Regions from separate parts of the Shewanella sp. FeAMO genome, predicted to be linked through region 3. Evidence: predicted binding sites of a transcription regulator. Region 3 holds the regulator's gene; each other region holds the start of a gene.
The links. The regulator LexA, encoded in region 3, represses DNA repair genes until DNA is damaged. The targets are predictions, from matches to a motif close to TACTGTATNNNNATACAGTA.
Positions count from the first base shown of each region.

Region 1 (6,170 bases), 1.8 Mb from region 3:
ACGCCATCGCCATCAGCGCAATACTCACCTGCTCGCCGGTGGAGACCAGCATGTCCATCTCCCGCGCCGATGCATCGGGGTCAATCTGCCCCGCCAGTGCAAACAAACGGTTGGTTTCACCAGCCATGGCAGAGAGCACCAACACCTGATGCTCGCCGCTCAATTGAGCTTTGGCAATCTGCTCGGCAATCACCTCGATACGCTCAATCGAGCCTACCGAGGTGCCGCCGAACTTTTTGACATACAGTCGCTCGTTACTGCCTGAACGTACTTCTTGTGTCACATAGACCTCGTTGGTGGCGAAATTATGCCAGACGTTCAGTCAGCCAAGGCGTTACCGATGCCAATGCCTGAGGCAAGTTGGCAACTTCACTACCACCAGCCTGAGCCATATCGGGACGGCCACCGCCCTTGCCACCAACCTGCGCAGCCACCATGGCCACCAATTCACCGGCCTTCACCTTAGCGGTCAAGTCTTTAGTCACCCCGGCGATAAGGTTTACTTTGTCGCCATGAGCCAGACCCAGCACCACTATGCCAGATTGCAGCTTCTGCTTGAGCTCGTCCTGCAGACCACGCAGAGAGCCAGGGTCAATGCCTTCGACCTGTTTCACCAACACCTTGACTCCGGCAATCTCTTGCGCATCGGAAATCATATCGGCACTGGCCGCGGCGGCCAGTTTGTCTTTGAGTTGAGCAATCTCTTTTTCCAGTTGGCGGCTACGCTCCAACTGCGCCTTAAGCTTGGCTACCACTGAGTGACTGTCTGCTTTCAGCAAGTTAGCAGCATCACTCAACTCTTGCTGTTGCTCGGCGACGAAGGCCATGGCAGCAGCACCTGTGACTGCTTCAATACGGCGAATACCGGCGGCGATACCGCCTTCGGAAGTGATCTTGAACAGACCTATGTCACCGGTGCGGCCCACATGGGTACCACCACAAAGCTCAATAGAAAAGTCTCCCATGGTCACAACCCGAACCTGGGCGTCGTATTTCTCACCGAACAAGGCCATAGCGCCCTTGGCTTTGGCCTGCTCTATGTCCATCTCAGCCGTTTTCAGCTCGTGGTTACGACGGATCTGGGTATTGACCATCTCCTCAACCGCCTTGAGCTCTTCAGGCTTAACCGCTTCAAAGTGAGAGAAGTCGAAACGCAGACGCTCAGGCTCCACCAATGAACCTTTCTGAGTCACATGCTCACCTAATACTTGACGCAGCGCGGCGTGCAGCAGGTGAGTCACTGAGTGGTTCAGCTGGGTGCGATGGCGCAGTTTCTTATCGACTTGCGCAAGCAACTCCTGACCCAGAGTCAGTTTGCCTTGGCTCAGTTGGCCGATATGACCTGTGGCCTGGGCATACTTTTGGGTGTCGCTCACCTCAAACAGCAAACCTTCGGCTGTCAGTTGGCCCTTATCGCCTACCTGGCCACCCGACTCGCCATAAAATGGAGTCTTATCCAGCACAATAACCGCTTGCTGACCGGCATCCAGAGTGTCGACCGCCTGACCATCGACATAGATGCCGATAACCTTGCCATTGCCGCTGAGTTCACTGTAACCGCAGAACTCACTGTCGGCATCAATCTTCAGCCCGGCGTTGTAATCGGCACCAAACTGACCGGCGGCCTGAGCCCGGCTACGCTGCTCGGCCATCGCCGCATCAAAACCATCTTCATCGACCTTGATATTACGCTCGCGGCAAACATCAGCGGTCAAATCCATAGGGAAACCATAGGTATCGTAGAGCTTGAATACGGTTTCACCATCCAAGGTATCGCCTTTAAGCTCAGACAAAGCAGCATCCAAAATACCCAGACCACGCTCAAGTGTACGGGCAAACTGTTCTTCTTCGGCTTTCAGCGCCTTTTCCACTATGCTCTGAGTCGCCTTAAGGCCCTTGGCAGCATCGCCCATCACGTCAATTAGTGTAGGTACCAGCTTGTAGAAGAAGGTGTCTGTGGCGCCCAGTTTGTTACCGTGACGCACGGCGCGGCGGATAATACGCCGCAGTACATAACCCCGGCCTTCATTGGACGGCATCACACCATCGGCAATCAGGAAGGCGCAAGAGCGAATGTGGTCGGCGATAACCCGCAGGGATTTGTTTTCCAGATCTGTCACGCCGATGATCTCGGCCGTTTTGGCAATCAGAGTGCGGAACACGTCAATTTCATAGTTGGAATGCACGCCTTGCATAATGGCGGCAATACGCTCTATACCCATACCTGTATCGACTGAAGGCTTGGGCAGAGGCTCCATCACACCATCGGCCTGACGGTTGTACTGCATGAAGACTATGTTCCAGATCTCAATGAATCTGTCACCATCCTCTTCCGGTGTACCTGGGCGGCCACCAGGAATGTGAGCACCGTGATCATAGAATATTTCGGTACAAGGTCCACAAGGACCTGTATCTCCCATCTGCCAGAAGTTATCTGAAGCATAAGGTGCGCCCTTGTTGTCGCCGATACGGATAATGTCCTCGGCGGGAACCCCTATCTGCTTGTTCCAGATATCAAAGGCTTCATCATCAGATTGATAAACGGTAACGCACAGACGTTCCTTGGGCAGCTTGAGCTCTTCAGTCAAGAAGGTCCAGGCAAAGCGAATGGCATCTTCTTTGAAGTAATCACCGAAGCTAAAGTTACCCAGCATCTCAAAGAAGGTGTGGTGACGGGCCGTATAACCCACGTTATCCAGGTCGTTATGTTTACCACCGGCGCGAACACAACGCTGCGAAGTGGTAGCGCGGCTATAGCTGCGCTTGTCCATACCGAGGAATACGTCTTTAAACTGGTTCATCCCGGCGTTGGTGAACAACAAAGTGGGGTCATTGCCTGGCACCAGTGAACTGCTGTCGACTACCTGATGGCCATTCTTGCGGAAAAACTCCAGGAAAGCACTTCTGAGTGCTGCTGTGGTTTGGTACATAAATCGTCCTGAGTTGCTTAAGCCTGAATAATGTATAAAAAGTGGTCTAAAGGCGTGCGTCGCCCGGCCACTCAAGCGCTCTTTTGCCAAGCATTATAAGCATGCAGCGCCAGAATACCAATTAGATTGCGCAGGGTATGACGCCTGATACAGCCAAGGTACAGAGAGCGTTAGCGGCATAAGCCGAAACCCAATAACCTGAGTCAGCAAATACCATTTGCCACAGGCGCGGAATCACTCAGGGGATGGAGCCCTGAAGGCTACGGCAAGTTTTAACGGGACAGATAAAGTCAGCTAAAAGCGCCAGAACGGAGTGTTAACAGCTGAGTGTTACTTTGGCGTGCAAACAACGACTGCAACTCAAGGAAAGTAAATGCTGGGGTTTTGTAAAACAAGGTCAGTTTGGGATGCTTTAGCAGCGGTAAGCTTAGTTGTGAAGGGGCAATTGTGATAGAGGGAAAAGTCAGTCGTAAGGGTCATATTCAAGGGCATATGCCACTTGATCATAACTAAAGCCCTGCCCCATCAAGTGACGAATTCGACGAGCTTTTTCTTTCATATCATCTGCGGGACTATCACCGAATTTCTTCAGCGCGCGCGTACGGGCCAAGGCAAACCAGTCACAATCACTGGCATCCAAAACCTGCTCAATACATTGTTTATTTAAGCCCTTTTGCATCAGTGCCTGACGCACTTTCCCCGGGCCGTGGGCCTTGGCAATATGGCTGCGCAGCAAGGCTGCAGCGAAACGCTGATCATCGATAAAACCTTTGGCTTCCAGAGCATCCAAAGTCTGTTCAACTTCCGGCGACTCAAAGCCCTTGTCCAGCAAGCGGCTCTTGAGTTGCTCGCGGCCATAGTCGCGGCGCGCCAATAGCGCGACCGCAACATCCATTACCGACTGGCTCAGAAGACTTCTCCGGTTTCCAGATCGACATTGCCTTCACCTGTCTCGGCGCTGGCAGGTGCCGCTTCTGCTTTGCTGAGCAGTTTGGCACGCAGTGCCGCTTCGATTTCGGCAGCCACTTCAGGATTTTCCTTGAGGAACTTACCGGCATTGGCGCGGCCTTGACCTATCTTGTCACCTTTGTAGCTGTACCAGGCGCCGGATTTTTCCACCAGCTTGTGGGCTACGCCCAGGTCAACCAACTCACCGGTACGGTTGATCCCCTGACCATAGAGAATTTGGAAATCGGCTTGTTTGAAGGGGGCGGCAATCTTGTTCTTAACCACTTTAACCCGAGTTTCGTTACCAACAACCTCGTCGCCCTCTTTGATAGCGCCTGTACGGCGGATATCGAGACGAACGGAGGCGTAGAACTTAAGGGCGTTACCACCTGTGGTGGTTTCAGGGTTACCGAACATGACCCCTATCTTCATCCGGATCTGGTTGATGAAGATAAGCAGAGTGTTAGACTGCTTGAGGTTACCGGCCAGCTTACGCATTGCCTGGCTCATCATACGGGCCGCCAGACCCATGTGGGAATCACCGATTTCACCTTCGATTTCAGCCTTGGGCGTCAGCGCCGCCACTGAGTCAACAATGATGACATCGACGGCGCCACTGCGAGTCAGCGCGTCACAGATCTCCAGCGCCTGTTCACCTGTATCTGGCTGAGAACACAGGAGGTTATCGATATCCACGCCCAGCTTCTTGGCGTAGATAGGATCCAGTGCGTGTTCGGCATCGATAAAGGCACACACTTTGCCTTCACGCTGCGCCGCAGCAATCACTTCCAGTGTCAGGGTTGTTTTACCAGAAGATTCAGGACCATAGATCTCAACGATACGGCCCATTGGCAGACCGCCGGCCCCCAGAGCCACGTCCAGAGAAAGCGAACCGGTAGAGATGGTTTCGACATCCATGGTTCTGTCTTCACCCAGCTTCATGATAGAACCTTTACCGAACTGCTTCTCTATCTGTCCCAGAACTGCGTTCAACGCCTTCTCTTTGTTTGGATCTATTTTCATTCCTGTTCCCTCTTGATTGCGGCGCAATGCGCCGCCTGAAATCTATGTTGCCGCTCCTTTTAAGAGCTTTGGCGTAAATACCAATCTGCCACCTAGTATACTGTACAATCATACAGTATCAAGTGCTGGTGATAATTTATTTAAAGGCCGCTTGCGGATCAATCACTTGTGACCGAAAGCATAAAATTTACCCGCCCACGACTGGTTCAGTGATGAATAACTGATACTATTGGCGCCATTGTCGAAAGGGCAACCGCTCTTGGAAAAACAGTCAAGGAAACATCTGAAAGCTCCCATGAATGCAGTGATCACGCCTATGGATAACCCGGATTTGGAAAAACACACCCCGATGATGCGCCAGTATCTGTCGATGAAGGCGCAGCATGCCGAAATGCTGCTGTTTTATCGCATGGGGGACTTTTACGAGCTGTTTTACGATGATGCCAAAAAAGCCTCCGAGCTCTTGGGTATTTCACTGACGGCCAGGGGCAAGAGTGGCGGCGATCCTATTCCTATGGCGGGTATTCCCTATCATGCGGTGGAAGGTTATCTCGCCAAGCTGGTGCAGCTCGGTGAGTCGGTTGCCATCTGTGAGCAGATTGGTGACCCGGCCACGTCCAAAGGGCCGGTCGAGCGCAAAGTGGTGCGCATAGTCACTCCCGGAACCCTCACCGATGAAGCGCTGCTGCAAGAACGTCAGGATAACTTGCTGGCCGCCGTCTACGCAGGCAAGAACGGTTTTGGCTACGCCACCCTGGATGTGGCCTCCGGCCGTTTTGTGATTGCCGAGCTGGCCACCCTTGAATCATTGGAGGCCGAGCTGCAACGCACCAAACCGGCCGAGCTGCTCTACAGCGAAGACTTTTCCCAACAAAGCCTGATTGCCGGCATCAAGGGCAAACGCCGTCGTCCCGAGTGGGAGTTTGACTTGGATACCAGCATGCGATTGTTGCTGGATCAGTTTGGCACCAAAGATCTGCGTGGTTTTGGCATAACAGACGCCAGGCTGTCACTGCAGGCCGCCGGCTGCCTGATGCAGTATGTCAAAGATACCCAGCGCACCGCCCTGCCCCATATCAATGCCATTACCCGCTTTAACCAGAGCGACAGCATAGTGTTGGATGCCGCCACCCGTCGGAATCTGGAACTGACGGTGAACCTTGCCGGTGGCCGGGACAATACTTTGGCTTCGGTGCTGGATGCAACCGCTACCCCCATGGGCAGTAGGATGTTACAGCGTTGGATCCATCAGCCACTCAGAGATCATCA
Region 1 covers NZ_CM132201.1:3,319,739-3,325,908, forward strand. Annotated here, with positions in the region: gene ACWAU4_RS14980 (aspartate kinase) at 1-283, opposite strand, end outside; gene alaS (alanine--tRNA ligase) at 306-2,930, opposite strand; gene ACWAU4_RS14990 (regulatory protein RecX) at 3,394-3,825, opposite strand; gene recA (recombinase RecA) at 3,837-4,901, opposite strand; gene mutS (DNA mismatch repair protein MutS) at 5,218-6,170, shown strand, end outside.
Region 1: a site for LexA is predicted at 5,000-5,019, ahead of recA (recombinase RecA). Genes of this name have one in related genera too.

Region 2 (6,170 bases), 2.0 Mb from region 3:
GCTCGCCCAGTTTAGCCGTCAAGGGTTGCATAAAGGCCTGATATTTAAGCTCACGGTGACAAATCGCATCCAGGCTACTTTCCCACAGCGCCGTCATATCCGGCGTGGTGGCCACTTCAGGCAGGCTTTGAATAAGCCCGCTACCGGCCTCGGTAGCCAAAATACTCTTGCCCTGACGTTTCAAAAAGCCACGTTTAAACAAGAGTTCAATGATCCCGGCGCGGGTCGCTTCTGTGCCCAGACCATCGGTTTCCTTGAGGATTTTGCGGATCTCAGGGTCTTTCACATAGCGGCTTATTCCTGTCATCGCCGCCAGCAGTGTGGCATCGGTAAAATGCTTGGGGGGCTGGGTCATCTTTTCCACTAATTCACCCTTAAGGCAATCCAGTATCTGCCCCTGAGTCAGCTCAGGTAAGCTGGTTTGAATATCTTCCGCTTCATCGTCGTCTTTTTGTTTGCCAAACAATTGCTTCCAACCCTGTTTCAATGGCTGTTTGGCCTTGGCCACGAAGCAACCTCCGACAATGTCGATCACGGCGCGGGTTTCAAGGTACTCATAATTAGGGTAAAACTGCGCCAAATACTGACGGGCAATCTGCAAATACACCTGACGCTCACGCTGTGATAAAACCCCGAGGTTAGCCGTCTTTTCCGTAGGCACTATCGCGTGATGAGCGTCCACCTTGGCATCATTCCAGGCCTTGGACTTAAGGGCGGGATTGGGCGCTTCACAGCCTTGCAGCAGTTCTGCCGCCCCTTGGGTAATGGCATTCAAGACTGCCGGGGCCAGCTGTAACTGCGCCTTGGGCAGGTGACGGCTATCGGAGCGCGGATAGGTTATCAATTTATGCCGTTCGTACAGGGACTGCGCCGTATCCAGCACCTCTTTGGCGCTCATACCGAAGCGTTTGGCGCAATCAATCTGCAGCGCTGACAGACTGTAGAGCAAAGGCGGTGCCTGGTGTCTTTGCTTACGCTCCAGCTCATCTACCCGGCCGGGTTGGCCGGTGATCCTGCCGACCACATTCATCGCCAAACCGCGGGAGAGCACCCGCCCCTCCTCATCCATCCAAGGTTGACAGGCCTCACTGGGCTGCCAGCGGGCGCTGAAACAGCTCCCCTCTTGGGTGCTAAGATGGGCCAGTACTTCATAAAAAGGTTTGGGCACAAAGGCAGCGATTTCCAAGTCGCGCCGGACAACCAAACCAAGCACAGGGGTTTGCACCCGACCGACCGACAGCACGCCCTGATAGCCCACCTTGCGCCCCTGCAGGGTATAGGCACGGGTCATATTCATGCCGTAGAGCCAATCGGCTCGGCTACGCGCCAGTGCCGAAGTCGACAATGGCACAAACTCGCGGTTGCTGCGCATCTGCCCCAGGGCACGTTTTACCGCCTGCGGGTTGAGGTCGCTTATCAACAAGCGTTTAACCGCTGCCAACTTATCGCCCTTGACCCCAAGATGGGCAATCACTTCATCCACCAACAACTGCCCTTCCCGGTCAGGATCGCCGGCATTGACCAACTCACTGGCCTGCTTGACCAATTTACGCAAGACACTGAGTTGGCCGCGACTGCTGGCTTTGGGTTTAATCTGCCAATCGGACGGGACAATAGGCAGATGTTCCAACTGCCAGGACTTGTAGGCGGGATCGTAAGCATCCGGCTCAGCTTGCTCCAGCAGATGACCTATACACCAGGAAACACAATCTCCGTTGCCAAGCTCGATATAGCCCTCATGTTTGCGATGGGGTTTGGGGAGCACCTCGGCGATGGCGCGCCCAAGGCTGGGCTTTTCGGCGATATAGAGGATCATCCACTGCGTCCTTTGGCTGTCACTGAACAGTATTACTGGATAAAATTACAGTAATTCTAGCCAAGTCATCTGTCGGCTGCAAACCCTCTGTGGGTAATGGCATGATTAACTAAGCTTGATTGGGCAAAGTTGATAGAACAAGGCGATTGAACAAGGCAACTAAACAAAGCAACTAAACACAGCGCAGCTATCTATTTTCCTCCTCAAGCTCCGCCAGGAATTCTTCACTTACCCAGTCAGCCGTTTCGGGAAGGACTTCTTCTGACAACCAGGAAAAAATATCCTTGTACACGGCCCTGGCCGGAAAACCTTGCTGTTCGCGCTTTCCTGTCCAGGTTAAATGGACAGAGACCAGCTCTTTTTGTATTTCGCCGTCAATCACTTTAAACCCGGCCACGCTGTCATTGTCTTGCCGCCTGGCGATGGGATAGAAGTCCTCCCCGGTTTCTTTTTGGTATTCCATTCTCAGCCCGGGTCCGCCGGGTTCATCGATAAACCACCAAGGCATGAGTCCTGCAAATTTATGCGCTTTCAACCAGTAATACTCTATGGGTAACTGCATCTGCTTAATTCCTTATTGTCCCGACGCTCTGCCCCAGGGTAAAAGCAATTCTCCTGGGGTGGCCATAGTGAAATCAATGGGTTATTTAAGTAAAATCATTCACTATTCAATTTGAAGTTAGGAGTATATCCGGATCATGTTGAAGTACATTGAGCAATTTCCCAAATGGATCTCTAATATAAAAGCGGCGCACACCCCAAGGCTCTGAGATTGGCCCGTATTCAATCTTTATGTTTTGCGCTCTCAGCCGATGAAGCACCAAATCAAGATTGTCCACCTCAATAGAGAGATCTGGCACCGGCGTCCCTGAGCCGCCTTCGGTTGCCAAACTGATTTGAATTTTCATCTCTTCAGCTGAGCCAAGGGTTTTAATCCAGCCATGGTCCATAACCAGCTCAAGACCAAAAATCGATTCATAAAATACTTGGCCTGCGTCCAGGTCGGCAGCAGCCACATTGGCTACGATTCGTTTCACTTTCATCAAGCAAGTCTCCTGAAATCTGCTCAAGCCGGCAACGCCGCCGATACGAAAGAGCGAGTCTGTTTTTTTAGCCTAACCATTCGCATGGCACCTGACCTTGCCGATAGCTTTGCTTTAAATAATCCAGAAACCTTGACTCCAAGCCCATGGTCCGAGCTTTCTCAATCAGCTCCAGGTCATCTGTGATATAACAGCATATCTCGTGGCAATTGGTCGCTTCGGACAATTTTATAAACAACGCTTTGCTATCAAATTTGTTATCCAAGTGAGCATCAACCTCGCCTACTTGCTGATTTAAATGCACCCAAGCATTATCAAATGCCGCTTCATCACTTTTATCCAGCAAGGCATCCAGCTCATCAGCGCGCTTTGAAAACAGATTTTCCAGTAACTTGTCCATAGTGTTGAATACAACCTTTCTCAGTATTTCCCTTTCTACCTTGCCGTAATCTATGCCCTATCAGCGGCTGAAATCAACCATGAAAGCCCGGCCGAGACTTTCCAGGCCAATAGCAAGCCCCTATTTTTTCGACAGTCAAAACCAAGTGTCCCAACTGCGGTCCATCTTCAAAGTACTATTCGAAGATATCTTCACATACCCATGATTTTATTATGGAAATATTCATACCTCCATAAGCTCACTTTTCCATCACTCAGTGTAAATTCAATTGCGAACCATTCTTGTTTGCAATTAAAATGCAACATCTTTCAGGAGGCCAAATAATATGGAAACGTCCCCGCTGTTGTTGCGCTGTAACCAACTGCTTTGGTGTGAGGGATTGGTCTTGCTGGCAATCATGCTGGTATTGGCCAGTTTTGGGCTGGATGCCCGGCTGTTGATCCTGCTTTTGGCACCAGGCTTGGTGCTGTCTTTAGCCTTGGGATACCAACCCGGCAAGAAGACGCTCAGCCTGGTGTTTGCCTGCTGGGTCCCTGTCTGGTGCCTCATTTAACCCCTTGAGTTGTTTAGGAGAATGTTATGCCCAAATCCATGGTTCGGATGAGCCTTGTCGCCGCTGCTGTCAGCAGTCAATTGCTGCTGATGGGGGCCGCCATGGCCGAAGAAGCCCAGATGGAGCGCATGGTGGTCAGCGCCAACCGTACCCCTACCCAGATAAGCGAGCTCTCCAGCACGGTTTGGTTAATCGATGAAAACAGCATCCGCGAGCAGATAGACAGCGGCAAAGGCGTGAAAGAGATGCTGGCCGCCCTGGTTCCCTCCATGGACGTATCCAGCCAGGGCCGAACCAACTTTGGTCAGAACATGCGCGGCCGCGCCATGGTGGTGCTGATAGACGGCGTATCCATGAACACCTCCAGAGGGATCAGCCGTCAGTTGGACAGCATAGATCCCTTTAACATCGCCCGCATTGAAGTGTTGGCCGGCGCCTCAGCCCTCTATGGCGGTGGTGCTTTGGGCGGCGCTATCAATATAGTGACCAAAAAAGCCGCCGACAGCCAGGATACCTTTGAAGCCGAAGCAGGTTTCAAATCGGGTTTTAACGGCAGTGATGACTTGGATTACCGCGCCGCCTTTGCCGTGGCCGGCGGCAGCGATACCCTCAAGGGACGTTTCAGTGCCGCCTGGCAGGAAAATGGCCAATGGTTCGACGGCAGCGGCAATCAGGTGATGCCGGATATCACCCAAACCGGCATGCAGTACACCCAAGGTTATGATCTGATGGCCAATCTGGACTGGAGCCTACCAAACAATGCCACCCTCAGTGCCATGGTGCAGTTTTACAACAATGAGTCCGATGGCGACCACGGCCTCTATATGGGGGAAAACTTCAGCGGTGTCACCTCAGATGCTTCCCTGCTCGAAAGCCGCAAGGGATTGAATGCCGATCGCAGTCCCAAAACCGATCGTACCTTACTTAACCTCAGCTATACCCAGGCTGATTTTCTCGGCCAAACCTTGTACCTGCAAGGCTTTTATCGCAAGGAAGATCTCGACTTTCACCCCTTCCCTTACGTCAGTGAAACCCTCGGGGTTTACAACTTCTCGGCCTCGTCACAAAACACCGGCATTTATGGCCTGAAAGCCGTGTTGGAATCCAAGCCCAGCGACAGCCTCAAACTCACCTGGGGCATCGACTGGGACAAGGAGAGCTTCGACTCGGATCAGATGAGTTTTGATCTCGACGCCGCCAACCAGAGTGGCGGTTTGACCATGAAGGAGCTGTTTACCACAGGCCGATATGTCGACTTCAGTGTCGAGTCCATCGCAGCCTTCCTGCAGGGCAGCTGGGATATCAACGACTATCTGGTGCTCAACGCAGGTTATCGTTATCAGCAGATGGACAACAACGTCGATGACTTTATCGGCTATAACCAACAGGTGGCGATTGCCCAGGGTAAGGCGCCGGGCGCCGATGCTATCAAGGGCGGCAGCACAGACTACCATGTCGGCCTGGTTAACCTGGGATTGGTGGCTAAACTGAGCCAGGATCAGCAACTGTGGCTTGCCTACTCACAGGGCTTTGAGCTGCCGGATCTGTCCAAATACTATGGTCGCGGCAGCTATCAGGCCAATGCCGATGGTTATCTGCAGCTGACCAACAGCATTAATATCAATGATTCCCGCCTCGATGGCATCAAGACCGACTCCTTTGAGCTGGGCTGGCGCTATCTGGCCGACCGTTGGCAGGCCCAGGCCAGTCTGTATTACGCCATCTCGGATAAGGTGATTGAGGTCAATCGCAGCGATCTGACCATAGAAGTCAAGGACAAGGATAAACGCACCTATGGCCTGGAAGCCCAACTGAACTTCGATATCAGCAGCGCATGGCAGGTGGGCAGCAACCTGCATCTGGTTCGCAGTGAAATCAAAAATGGCGCCGACTGGATTGATGAGACAGTCACCTATGCTTCACCTTCCAAGGCCACGGCCTTTATCGCCTGGCGCGGTGACAGCCAACAGTTAAGATTGCAGGCCGAGCATAGCTTCAGCGCCGACTCTGACTATCGCTTCAAGGCAAATGATGGCCAGAGAAGTGAGCTGGACAGCTATACCACTTTGGAGCTGCTCGGCTCCATCAAACTGCCGGTCGGCACCCTGAGCTATGGCATAGAAAACCTGCTTGACAAGGACTACAGCACCCTTTGGGGCCAGCGAGCCGCTTACTTCTACAGCCCGACTTACGGCCCGGAGAAGATGTTTGACTATCACGGCCGTGGCCGCACTTTTGCCATCAATTACCACCTGAGCTGGTAAATAACCTCAAAAAGCGTCGCCCCTGCGGCGCTTTTTCTCTTTTGCGCTTGTCAGCTCATCCCGGATCCCGTAGTTTGTGGCGGCCATTTTATTT
Region 2 covers NZ_CM132201.1:2,122,398-2,128,567, reverse strand. Annotated here, with positions in the region: gene ACWAU4_RS09560 (DNA topoisomerase III) at 1-1,816, opposite strand, end outside; gene ACWAU4_RS09555 (hypothetical protein) at 2,004-2,378, opposite strand; gene ACWAU4_RS09550 (VOC family protein) at 2,485-2,859, opposite strand; gene ACWAU4_RS09545 (hypothetical protein) at 2,927-3,259, opposite strand; gene ACWAU4_RS09540 (hypothetical protein) at 3,585-3,812, shown strand; gene ACWAU4_RS09535 (TonB-dependent receptor) at 3,839-6,076, shown strand.
Region 2: a site for LexA is predicted at 1,850-1,869, ahead of ACWAU4_RS09560 (DNA topoisomerase III). Genes of this name have one in related genera too.

Region 3 (6,170 bases):
AAAAAAAGCGTCTGTTAATCCAGAGGTGAATTCTGTGTGAGTAGCAGAGCTGCGCGGTTTGCCGCCGATTGACAGGGGAAGGCATTGCACCAAAAAGGCACAGAAAAAAGGCCATCCCAGGGATGGCCTTTAAACACAATCAATGGATGGAGTGGGTAAGTTCGTTGAGGTGGTTATCCACCTCTTTCGCCTGCTGTCCCGTTTCCAACACTATGCCCATGGCTCTGGCGTTACGGGCGACCAGCTGCAATCGGCGGTTATCACGGGCATCCAGGCTGTCTATCCAACTGATCACTGCACTGGAGGTGCCGTTGGTCAGGGCTCTTTCCGTTGCCCACAAGGCTTCTACTTCATCCTTGGTGCGCACCAAGAGTACTCTATCCATTCTGACACCGGCCCTTGCTAAGGTTTCTTTGTAACCTATGCTGGCCGGGGCGTTAATCAAGACTATCCAGCGTCCCTGTTGACTCAATTGCGCCAATTGAGGGCAGAGGCGCAATAATTCCTGACGTCCCTGGCTATGGCTGGCCAAGCTGGAGATACCGGTATGTTGCCAAGGCTGATTGCCGGCAATACCGGTGTCTGTCCACAGGCCTGGGTGTCTTGGGGCGTTGCCAGTCATTATGCTCATAGCCAGTCTCCATTGCGTATTATCCCTACCGCCAGTCCTTCAATGGTCAATGGCTGGAAAGTCAGGTCGACTTTTATTGGGGAGTAAGCCTCGTTCTCGGCATGTAGATAAACCACATTACCTTTCTTTTCAAAGCGTTTCACAGTTACATCGTCTTCAACCCTGGCCACCACGACTTGACCGTTACGGGCTTCCTGTACCTTGTGAACCGCCAGGAGATCACCTTCGAGAATACCTATGTTCTTCATGCTGTCGCCGCGTACCCGTAGCAGAAAGTCGGCATTGGGGTGGAACATGCCAGGGTCGACCTGGTAATACTGCTCAACGTGTTCCTGAGCCAGTATGGGTTCACCGGCGGCAACCTGACCAATCAGGGGCAAGCCTGTTTCTGACTCCGCTTGTTCATCATGAGGCAGGCGAATACCACGAGAGGTGCCTGGCATGATCTCAATACAGCCTTTCTTGGCCAATGCCTTGAGGTGTTCCTCGGCGGCATTGGCGCTCTTGAAGCCCAGCCGGGTGGCAATTTCGGCCCGGGTTGGCGGCATGCCGGTGTCGGCTATATTGCGTTTAATCAGTTCCAGAATCTGTGCCTGGCGCGGTGTCAGTGGTCTCATGGTGATTCCTGTTTTTTCATACAGTACCTGTTAGTATATACAGTATTTTTATCAGTGCAAGTATTAACCAAAACTGAAACTTTTAGGGAGTGGCTAAGTAAGCCATTCGGTGCTTTGGTTTTAACGGCTTGGCCCATGCAGCATGGGGAGTTCAAGGCATTGGCCAGAGGAACTGCCGGGGCCGGTTCGCACCTTCCCTAGCTAAGGTTCAGGAAATTCTGGTATTCTATTGGGCTATTGATTGTGGCTCAGACACTGAAAAAAACATGTCCAAACAAGATTCATTCTGGTTTAAATCTCTTCGCTGGCTCCAAAGCAAGCTGGTGCATACCACTGTGGTGCCTCAGGATCCTTTCGCCGATTTGAACCTGGATCCGGCTAAGCCGATGGCCTATGTAATGAAGACGGAATCTGTCAGTGATATTGCGGCATTGGCGGAAGTCACCCGTAAGTTTGGTTTGCCTTGTCCTTATGAGGCACTCAAGGTTGATGATATTACCGTTCCCCGAGTCGTCTGCCTGGAAGGAGCCAAGCCCCTATTCGGCAAGCGCAAGAGCAACAAGCCATTTCTCAGCTGTTTCACTTCTCTGCTGAACCTGCATCAGGCCAATCCACAACTGGATATTCAATTGGTGCCAGTGAGCCTCTATTGGGGCCGCACTCCGGGTAAGGAAGATGACAGCATGCGTGCCGCCGTATTTGAGCGGGAAAATCCCACTTGGCTGCGCAAGTTTCTGATGATCCTGTTTCTGGGGCGCGACAACTTTGTGCAGTTTTCCAATGCCGTGTCGTTGCGGCTGATGGCCGATGAACATGGGACCGACAAGGCTATTGCCCATAAGTTGTCACGGGTGGCCAGGGTACATTTCCGCCGGCAACGCAAGGTGATGACTGGGCCCGTGCTGCCCAACCGTCAGGCTCTGTTCAATGAGTTGCTGCGTTCGGAAACGCTGAAAAAGGCGATTAAAGAAGAGGCCGCTGCCAAGAAGATCCCCGAGGCTAGAGCCAGGGAGATGGCGGAAGAATACCTCGATGAGATTGCTGCCCACTATTCCGACAGCCTGGTGCGTATTGCCGAGCGGATCCTCACCTGGTTGTGGAACAAGCTCTACAAGGGGATCAACATCAAGGGCGCCGAGCAGATACGCCAGCTGCACCACGATGGGCATGAGATAGTTTATGTGCCTTGCCACCGCAGTCATATGGATTACCTGCTGCTCTCCTATATTCTCTATTTTCAGGGTATGGTTCCGCCCCATATAGCCGCCGGTATCAACTTGAACTTCTGGCCCGCCGGGCCCATGTTCCGCCGCGGTGGTGCTTTCTTCATCCGCCGCAGCTTCAACGGTAACAAGCTTTATACCGCTGTGTTCCGCGAGTATCTGGATCAGCTGTTTGCCAAAGGCTATTCGGTCGAATACTTCACCGAAGGTGGCCGCTCTCGTACCGGGCGGCTGTTGTCACCCAAGACAGGGATGCTGGCGATGACAGTCAACTCTGTGCTGCGGGGCATTGAACGGCCGGTGACTCTGGTGCCCGTGTACCTGGGCTACGACCATGTCATGGAAGTGGCCACTTACCACAAAGAACTCAGCGGCAAGAAAAAGCAGAAAGAATCTGTTTGGCAGGTGGTTGGCGCCTTGCGTAAGCTGGGCAATTTCGGTCAGGGGTATGTGAACTTTGGTGAGCCTGTGACGCTGCAAAACTTCCTCAGTGAAGCGGCGCCCAACTGGCGCGAAGAAGTGGCGGCCGATCCCGAGCAGAAACCCAGCTGGCTGACCCCGGCGGTTAATACTCTGGCCAATAGGGTGATGACTCATATCAACGATGCCGCCGCTGCCAGCGCCGTGACTCTTACCAGCCTGGTACTCTTGTCATCAGAGCAGAATGCGCTGGAGCGAAGCCAGTTGGAACGTCAGTTGGACTTGTATCTGGATCTGCTCAAGGAAGTGCCATATACCCAGTACACTTCTGTAGCTGAGGGCGACGGTAAGCAGTTGCTGCAACAAGGTCTGGAGCTGAATAAGTTCACGGTTCAGGAAGATGAACTGGGCGATATCATCTCAATCGACGAGTCGATTGCGGTAACCATGACTTACTATCGCAACAACATCATTCACCTGTTTATGGTGCCTTCTTTGCTGGCCAGCTGCCTGGTGCGCCTGGAGCAGTGCAGCCGCGCTCAGATGCAGGCGGTGCTTGAGGATTTCTACCCTCTGCTGCAGGCCGAGCTGTTTATGGGTAAGGCCGATGTCAGTGCCTATGCCGATCAGCTGCTGGATCGTTTCATTGCCAAAGGTTTGGTCGCCGAAGAAGCCAATGGTTTCCGGGTGCTGGAAGCCGGGATAAATCCGTTGGCGCTGTTGGCCGAAACCATGAGCGAAACCCTACAGCGCTACGCCATCATCTTTAACTTGCTGGCCGCTCACCCAGGTATTGAGCGTGGCGATTTGGAGCGCGAAAGCCATAAATTGGCCAGTCGTCTGGGCGCGCTGCATGGGATTACGGCCCCCGAGTTTTACGACAAGAAACTCTACGGCATCTTGAGTATCAAGCTCAAAGAGCTGGGGTATCTCACCAAGGAAGATACCCGCCATGATATAGAGCGAACCCGGGATTATGCCAACCAGCTGCTGCGTCCACAGGTCAAGCAAACCATAGTCGACAGCGTCGCCGCCGAACAGGAGGCCTGATGGCCAATCATATGAATGCGGCGCCTGCCAAGGCGTCTTTGCTGGGCGGCGCCATGATCATCGCCGGGACCACGGTCGGTGCCGGGATGTTTTCCCTGCCGGTAGAAGGCGCCGGCATGTGGTTTGGCTATTCTGTGCTTATGCTGCTGGGGGTGTGGTTTTGCATGTTCATGTCCGGGCTGCTGCTGCTGGAAACCAACCTACATTTTGAACCCGGTGCCAGCTTTGACACCCTCACCAAGGAGACCCTGGGGCAGTTTTGGCGGGTGCTTAACGGCGCTTCGATAACCTTCGTGCTCTATATTCTCACTTATGCCTATATCAGTGGCGGCGGCTCCATAGTCAATCATAGCCTGGAAGGTATGGATATCAGCCTGCCGCAGAGCTTTGCCGCCTTGGTGTTTGCCCTGGTGCTGGCACTGGTGGTGCTTATCAGCACCAAGGCCGTGGATCGGATCACTACCATAATGCTGGGAGGGATGATCATCAGCTTCTTTCTGGCGATAGGCAATCTGTTGATCGGCGTTGATACCAGTAAGCTGCTGCTACCTGATGGCGAGAGCAGCTATGGCTCATATCTGTGGGCAGCCATTCCTTTCGGTCTGGCCAGTTTTGGTTACCACGGCAATGTGCCGTCTCTGGTGAAATACTACGGCAAACAGCCGGGCACCATAATCAAGGCGATTTTTGTCGGCACCTTTATCGCCTTGGCTATCTACCTGTGTTGGCTGGTGGCAACCATGGGTAATATTTCCCGCGGTGAATTCGGCGCCATTATTGCCCAGGGCGGTAATATGGGGGTATTGGTCGGCGCCTTGTCCAAGGTGATGGATAACTCGCTGCTCAACACCATGCTCACCCTGTTTGCCAATCTGGCCGTGGCGTCTTCATTCCTTGGGGTAACCTTGGGCTTGTTTGACTATCTGGCAGATCTGTTTGGTTTTGACGACAGTCGCAGCGGCAGGGTCAAGACCGCCCTGGTGACTTTCCTGCCTCCGACTCTGCTAGGTATGCTGTTTCCAGATGGCTTCCTGGTTGCCATCGGCTTCGCTGCCTTGGCGGCCACGGTTTGGGCTGTAATAGTGCCGGCCTTGATGGCTTGGCGCTCGAGGCAACAGTTTGCCGATAACCCGGGTTTTCGCGTACCGGGTGGTACGCCTTTGATAGCCATAGTGGTGCTGTTTGGGGTGCTGACGGCCGCCTGTCATCTGTTGGCCATGGCCGGCATGTTACCCAAGTATTCCTGAAGTGAGGAGCGGCTCTCTTTTTCAAGGGAATGAGAGAGCCCCACCTTGACAAGACTATAAAAGTCAGTAATTTATACCGTCCACGCCGAGTATTTCGTGCGGGTGTAGTTCAATGGTAGAACGGCAGCTTCCCAAGCTGCATACGTGGGTTCGATTCCCATCACCCGCTCCAAAATCGCCCATCCTTCTTGTGATTACCTTTGTTACTTTTTGTATCTTTGTGAGCCTTTTGGCGACTTTACACTTAACTGACGTTTGCCTTATTAAAGTTAACGCAAATCGTTATCATTGGTGTTAGTATCGTGCGCTGATTCATTCAACCAAGGAAATCTCAATCCATGTCCAGATCCAGCTTACCGATACTCTCGGGGCTGACTGTGGCACTGATGTCGGCAAGTGCAGTGAGTGCAGAGGAAGCCGCCGATACCAGTATCGAAAGGATTATCGTGACCACAAAGGCCACCTCCCCATCCACTACCAAGGGTGATTTCAATCTGCTCAAGGCACCGCAGAATATTCAGATATTGTCGAAGAATTTCCTCGACGAGCAGGGCGCCGTGTTACTGCAGGATTCGCTTAAGAACGTTGCCGGGGTGCAACCTGGTGGTTATTACAAGGGATATGACTATTTCCGGATCCGCGGTTTCGATGCTTCGAAAGAGATCTATCTGGATGGTCTCAGGCTGAATGATAACGGCTTGGGGGCCAACGTCGAGCAATCCAACCTGGAAACCCTGGAAGTGATGAAGGGCCCGTCATCCACCCTCTATGGTTCGGGAGCCATAGCCGGTATGGTGAACTTGGTCACCAAGAGGCCAACCGGTAGCGACTTTGGCAATCTGGATTTACGCCTTGGCAGCAACGACTATCGTGAAGTGAATGCCGATCTCAACCAAGTGCTGAATGAAGAAGGCAATATCTATGGCCGTTTGGGGCTGACCTACCGGGAAGGTACCAATGAGACGGATTATGTCGATGGCCA
Region 3 covers NZ_CM132201.1:92,931-99,100, forward strand. Annotated here, with positions in the region: gene ACWAU4_RS00430 (cell division inhibitor SulA) at 140-631, opposite strand; gene lexA (transcriptional repressor LexA) at 628-1,248, opposite strand; gene plsB (glycerol-3-phosphate 1-O-acyltransferase PlsB) at 1,515-3,941, shown strand; gene mtr (tryptophan permease) at 3,941-5,188, shown strand; tRNA gene ACWAU4_RS00450 (tRNA-Gly) at 5,287-5,360, shown strand; gene ACWAU4_RS00455 (TonB-dependent siderophore receptor) at 5,527-6,170, shown strand, end outside.